Regions from separate parts of the Arthrobacter sp. CAN_A6 genome, predicted to be linked through region 2. Evidence: riboswitches for the same ligand, from Rfam matches in the RefSeq annotation. Region 2 holds a riboswitch; the other holds the start of a gene.

Region 1 (3,202 bases), on a different contig from region 2:
CGAGGTACTGGACGAGGACGGGCTGGTCGAGGCCGTACTCGGCCTTCACCGCCGCCACGGTCTCGGGCGACGGAGAGGAACCGGCACCGCCGAGGATCGCCGTGATCGGATCGCCCGGGGTCAGCCGGAGGACAAAGAACGTCAGCGTGACCGCGGCCCAGAGGACGAAGATGCTGCCCGCCGCCCGCTGGGCGATGACCTTGCCGGCCGCACCGGCCGTCGCCGTCGTGCGGGGCGCCGCACTCAATGGATCGAGGTGCTTGGAATCGAGGGTGCTCATGGCTGGTCAACCGCCGTCACGTCGTAGAGGTAGGGGAGGGACAGGCTCGGCTCGAGGGCGAAATTCCCGAAGCGGTCGCTGCGGAGTGCCACCTGGCTGGCTTGGTTGTAGAGGGGGAGCTGCAGGGCGTTGTCGCTGACGATCTGCTGGGCCTGGTAGTAGAGGTCCTCGCGGGTTTCCGCGTCATCGGTGGCGAGGGCCTCGTTGAGGATGCCGTCGAGTTCCGGGTTGCGGAAGCCCGAGCCGTTGGCCACGAAGCCGGCCGACTCGGTGTATTCCGAGGAGAAGACGATCCGGAGCACGTCGGCGGTGTTGGTGTTCCAGTAGTCGGCACGGAGGTCGTACTCGAAGTTGTTGCCCTGTTCGCTGACCGTCGCGGCGTCACCGTTCTCGATGAGGACCTCGAAGCCCACCTGCTTGGCGGTCGCCTGGATCTGGGTGACCAGTGCCTGGTGTGCCGTCGGCCAGGAGTTCGGTGTATAGGGGAAGTGGACGGTGAGGCGCTCGCCGTCCTTCGTGCGGTAGCCGTCGTCGTCGCGCCCGGTCCAGCCGGCGTCGTCGAGCAGCTGGTTCGCCTCGTCCGGATCGGGGGCGTAGACGTCCTCGAAGTCGGGCGAGTAGAAGGTGGTGGTGGAGCTCAGCGGACCGCCGGCCTTCGTGACGGTGCCGAAATAGACGCTGTTGATGCCGGCATCCACATAGGCGCTCCGCAGGAAGGCCTTGCGGACGTCGAGGTCGTCGAAGGGTGGGCGCGTGGTGTTGAGGATCAGGTTGGTGGGGTTGCCGGGGCGGTCCTGCAGGATGAGCTCGACGTTGGGGTCGGACTCGGCCTCGTCGAAGTGGACGCTCGGCATGAGGTCCAGGGCGTCCACCTGGCCGGCACGGAGCAGGCCGTAGCGCGTCGAGTCCTCGGGGACGATGCGCCACTCGATGGTCTCGAGGTACGCCGGCCCCTGATGTTCGGCGAACGGCGGAGCGGAGTTGTAGTCCTCGTTGCGGACCAGGGTGGCCTTCGACTGCGGAACGTAGTCGACGATCTTGAACGGGCCCGTCCCCACCGGAGCGTTGCAGTTCTCCGCCTGCGGACGCTTGAGCGCCTCGGGGGACTGGATGCCGAGGAAGGGCTGCGCAAGCACCTCGAGGAATGCGGCATAGGGACGATTCAGGGTCACGACGGCGGTATCCGCGGCCACCACCTCGGTTCCGGCATACGGCTTGAGGTAGCCTCCCGCGGTGCCGGACTGGGTATCCGGATCCACCATGTGGTCGAGGTTCGCCTTGACCGCCTCCGCCGTCAGTGGGGTGCCGTCCGTGAAGGTGACGTCGGTGCGGACGGTGAACGTGTAGGTGAGGCCGTCCGCCGAGACCGCCCAGTCCGAGGCGAGCCACGGGTGGATGGTGCCGTCCTTGTCCTGCGACACCAGGGAGTCGAGGTAGTTGGCGGCGATGGAGGCCTGGGGCATATCGCCGTTGACGTGGGGGTCGAGGCAGGAGATGTCCTTGCCGGTGGCGAAGACGAATGGAGTGTCCTCCCCGGCATTCGCGGCACCTCCGCAGCCGGACAGCAGAAGGCCTGCGACGGCGGTGAGGGCGATCTTTTTACGTCCAGCTCGACTGGCTGGGGTGGTGTGCTGCACGTTGGGCTCCTGTACTCATCGCCCGACGGAGGGGCGCACAGGGCAACGCGGAGCTTCCCCGGGCGTGCGACAGCACGGCGGGTAAAGACCAACGAAGCTTTTGGCTTCTCCATCGGTCCTGGCAGTAGCACCGTTCTTCGTTGTTATCCGAAGAGGGTTGCTGCGGCGTCGTCGATCCAGGTCTCTCGGCCGCTCGGGATGGTTATGGCTTCATTCAAACCGACTCGGGCAGCGTTGGCCAATGGTCCGCGTCACAGGAGGACTTTTTCGAATCCGTTCCGGCGGAGTCAGTCGGCGACGCCGGTACCCAGCTCGTTCCCGCTGGCATCGAGCGCCTGGACGGCCACGTAGGCTGCGTCCTCGGGGAGGGGAATCTCGGTTTCGAAGGATTCCCGAGCCACGGTTGCGCCTTCGGTGGCGGTCGCTTCGTCGGCACCTGTCAGGAGCCGCCATTGCGCCACCCCGGTGGCTCCGTTCCACGAGACGTAGGCGGTGCTGGCGCCGTCGTTCTCCTGGACCACCACATCCGGCGGTGTGGCCGGCTGGCCCTGCCACGCTGATTTGTAAGCGCGGTAGCTGCCGTCCCCGCCGAGTGAAACGTCATAGATGAGCGTGCCGTCCGCAGTGAATTCGGAGTAGAACGGCTGGGCGCCCCAGCTGATCAGGATATTGCCGTTGGGGAGTTCGTTGGTGTTGGCCATGCTTCCGGCAGTGCGGTCCTCCGGCGGAAGGTATTCGGTGACCACAGCGGCGGTCATCGCCTCCTCGTCGAGCTGGAGCCGCAAGCCGCGGGAGTTGTCCCCGAAATTTTCATTTGAGGCGTTGTCGAAGAGGGTCAGGGTGCCGTCGGGTGAGCGCCGGGCGTCGTGCTGCCAGGAGAACTCGGCACCGTCTCCCAGCTCGAAGTCGTTGGCCGTCCCGCCCAAGGTCCAGTCCAACTCACCCGTGGCGCGATCGATCCGGTAGATGGCACTTGTATGACGCGCGGAAACCAGGATGCCGTCGTCGTCCTCCGCTATCGAATTGACGTGGAGGTAGTCGAAGGGACTTTCCTCGGTACCCACCGCCTCGTCGTCGTCCTGTGGTGCCTCGAAGTCCTGGGTGCGCAGCGCCCCGGCGTCCCGCGCTGCGCCGAAGGCCTGGAGGGTGTCCGAGACCGGGATGTGGTCGAGCGAGCTCCACTCGAAGAGGACGTCGCCTGTGGCGATGTCGATCTCCTGGATCACGGCTTCCTCGACCCAGCCGGCCGCCGGGCCGCCGAGTTCCGAGAGGTCCGCCTCAGCGG
Region 2 (3,202 bases):
TTGCCTACGCCCCCTTCGCCGCTCGGAAGCTTGCATCCAGGTCGGCGAGGATGTCCTGGAGGTTCTCGAGTCCCACCGACAGCCGCACGAGCCCGGGACGCACCCCGGCCGTCAGTTGCGCTTCCGCGCCCAGCTGGCTGTGGGTGGTCGACGCCGGGTGGATCACGAGCGAACGGACATCACCCACGTTCGCCACATGGGAGTGGAGCTCGAGACCGTCGACGAACCGTTTGCCGGCCTCGATCCCCCCTTCGATGTCGAACGACACGATGGCACCGGTGCCGCGCGGTCCGTAGGTGCGGCCACGTTCGTACCAGGGGCTCGAGGGCAGCCCCGCATAGGCGACTGATTCGACGTCGTCGTGCTGTTCAAGCCATTCAGCCACGGCCCGGGCGTTCTCGACGTGCCGCTCCATCCGCAGGCTGAGGGTCTCGATGCCCTGGGCGATCAGGAAGGCATTGAAAGGTGACACCGAGGAACCGAGGTCCCGCAACAGCTGGACTCGTGCCTTGAGGATGTAGGCGAGGTTTGCGCCGAGAGCGCTGCCGACTCCGAGGTCCCTGGCGTAGACCAGTCCGTGGTAGCTCTCGTCAGGAGTGTTGAAGCCGGGAAACTTCTCCGGATCCTTGGCGAAGTCGAACTTTCCGGAATCGACGATCACTCCCGCGATGGCGTTACCGTGGCCGCCGAGGTACTTGGTGGCGGAATGGACCACGATGTCGGCGCCCCACTCGATGGGCCGGATGAGGTAGGGCGTGGACAGCGTGTTGTCGACGATCAGTGGGATGCCGTGCTCGTGCGCCACGGCGCTGATGCCTTCGATGTCGAGGACGTCCTGGCGGGGATTCGAGACCACCTCACCGAAGAACAGTTTGGTGTTGGGGCGAACCGCCGCACGCCACTGCTCGAGGTTGTCCGGGTCCTCCACGAAGGTGCAGTCGATGCCGAACTTCTTCAGCGTGTGCCGGAAGAGGTTGAACGTGCCGCCGTAAAGGCTGGGACTCGCGACGATGTGGTCCCCCACCTCCGCGACGTTCAGCACCGCGAACGTCTCGGCTGCCTGTCCCGATGCCAGCAGCAGGGCGCCGGCACCGCCCTCGAGGCTCGCGATGCGGACCTCGACGGCTTCCTGCGTCGGATTGCCGATCCGCGTATAGATCGGGGCAAGCTCGGTCAGCGCGAAACGGTCGGCAGCGCTCTGCGCGCTGGGAAAGACGAATGAGGACGTCTGGTAGATCGGCAGCGCACGCGCCCCCGTGGCGGAGTCGGGTGTCTGCCCGGCGTGGATCTGCCGTGTTTCGAATGACCAATCGTTGGACATGGTGTCCCCTCTCGATGGGGGCCCATTCGCCGTCGCCGGGGAAGACCGGCCAGGGCTTGTCGGCCCGCGCTTGCGCAGCACCCGTGCGGGCTCCGCCTGGTCTTCACCCGGGGCACCCCACCGCGGTTGGAGGGTTGCCGGCCAGCGAGCCGGGGCTTTCCGCTGGCACTCATGACCTGCAGTCAATGAAAGCCCAAACCGGCGGTGCAGGCAACTCCGGAAGGCCCGAGATGACGCCCCGTGAAGTAAGGGCGGCCTAAGTCGAGACGCCCATCACAAAGTGCCAAAATGTAGCCATGCGCCTGGATCACGTCTCTTACGCCTGCGAACCCGATGGACTGGCTGCCACCGCCGAGCGGATTGCAACCGCCCTCGGCATGGAACCCGTGAAGGGCGGTGTGCACCCCCGCTTCGGCACACGGAACATGATTTTTCCCCTGGTCAACGGGCAGTACCTGGAAGTTGTCGAGGTGCTCTCGCACCCAGCGTCCGACAAGGCACCCTTCGGGCAGGCCGTGCGCGCGCGCTCCGAGGCCGGTGGAGGCTGGATGGGCTGGTGCGTCGCAGTCGAGAACCTCGAACCCTTCGAGGAGCGCCTCGGCCGCAGTGCGGTTCCGGGCAACCGGAAATTCCCGGATGGCCAGGAACTCTCGTGGCAGCAGATCGGCATCAAGGGTCTGATCGCCGATCCGCAGGTCCCCTACCTCCTGCGATGGGATGACGGGCTCGAAGCCCTGCATCCGTCACAGGCCCGCCCCGCCACGGTGAAACTCGACTGCCTCACGATCGCCGGTTCCTCGGAGCGCGTCACCGAATGGCTCGGCACGCAGGTCGAGGAAACGCTCGACGGCGTCGACGTCCACTGGGTGGCGCCCAACGGAACCCCAGGAATCATGTCGGTGACGTTCGAGACCGCGAACGGCCGCGTGGAGATCTAACGCTACCGACGCTCAAAATTTCGGGCAGGGAGCAGGAGCCGGACTGGAACCAGTGCGGCTCCTGCTCTCTTCGGCCGAAATGCCGACCTAGGCGTGTGTATAGGTGAGGCAGTCAGCGTCCTCGGCACCGGGGCCGACCTTGACGGCGGACGCCGTGCACATGAGGTCGTGGTTGTAGTTGCACTCCGCCCGCTGGCAAGCTCCCACCTGTGCGAGCATCTTCGGCAGGCCACCACTGACCGAGGTGTCGATGAACGTGGCGCACGACGCGTGGTCGGTGCTCCCGGAGACGGTGATGGCGATCGCCGTACAGCCGTCATGGTTGAACGAACAATTCCCGACGCTGCATTCTGAGACGTTCGTGATGACTGTCATTGTTCCTCCTTGGCGGCCTGTGGATGAGCCGCGACTCCTTCAAATTAGCACCGAACTTCGCGGTAATTTAGTCACATTTTCGTGGCCCAAAGGAGTCGGGAGAACCCTGCCGCTCTCAGCCGCCGATGCCGATCGCCGGACCGATCAGCGCAAACCCCACGAAGCCGGTGATGTCGATTGCTGCGTGGGCAATGACGAGTGGCATCACCCTGCGCCGTTTCGCGTAGACGTAGCCGAACAACAGCCCCATCAGGACGTTACCGATGAACGGTCCGAAACCCTGGTACAGGTGATAGCTTCCCCGGATCAGTGCGCTGGTGACGATGATGACCGGCACCGACCACCGGAGCTCGCCGAACCGCTCGAACAGGTACCCCACCACGATGACCTCCTCGAGCACTGCATGGCGGAGGGCCGAAAGGATCAGGACGGGCACGGTCCACCAGTACGCGTCGAGGGCAGCCGGGACGATCGCTGTCGTCAGCCCCAGCGCACGGCCGCCGGCATAGACGCCCAGCGTGCCGACCCCGATGACGGCGGCCAGCCCCAGGCCCAGCCCGAAATCGGT

Evidence for each region. A riboswitch is a leader RNA that binds a small molecule or an ion and turns the genes downstream of it on or off. The one in region 2 is predicted to bind S-adenosylmethionine.
Region 1: it holds a riboswitch for S-adenosylmethionine, as region 2 does, so the genes downstream of both, IWX75_RS06910 (ABC transporter substrate-binding protein) here and IWX75_RS08965 (bifunctional o-acetylhomoserine/o-acetylserine sulfhydrylase) in region 2, are expected to answer to the same signal.

The regions. Positions count from the first base shown of each region.
Region 1 covers NZ_JADOUV010000003.1:143,818-147,019, forward strand. Annotated here, with positions in the region: partial or broken gene IWX75_RS06905 (ABC transporter permease) at 1-280, opposite strand, end outside; gene IWX75_RS06910 (ABC transporter substrate-binding protein) at 277-1,917, opposite strand; SAM riboswitch class I at 2,024-2,122, opposite strand; gene IWX75_RS06915 (arylsulfotransferase family protein) at 2,205-3,202, opposite strand, start outside.
Region 2 covers NZ_JADOUV010000004.1:135,427-138,628, reverse strand. Annotated here, with positions in the region: gene IWX75_RS08965 (bifunctional o-acetylhomoserine/o-acetylserine sulfhydrylase) at 5-1,321, opposite strand; SAM riboswitch class IV at 1,383-1,498, opposite strand; gene IWX75_RS08960 (VOC family protein) at 1,618-2,259, shown strand; gene IWX75_RS08955 (DUF1540 domain-containing protein) at 2,347-2,634, opposite strand; gene IWX75_RS08950 (CPBP family intramembrane glutamic endopeptidase) at 2,750-3,202, opposite strand, start outside.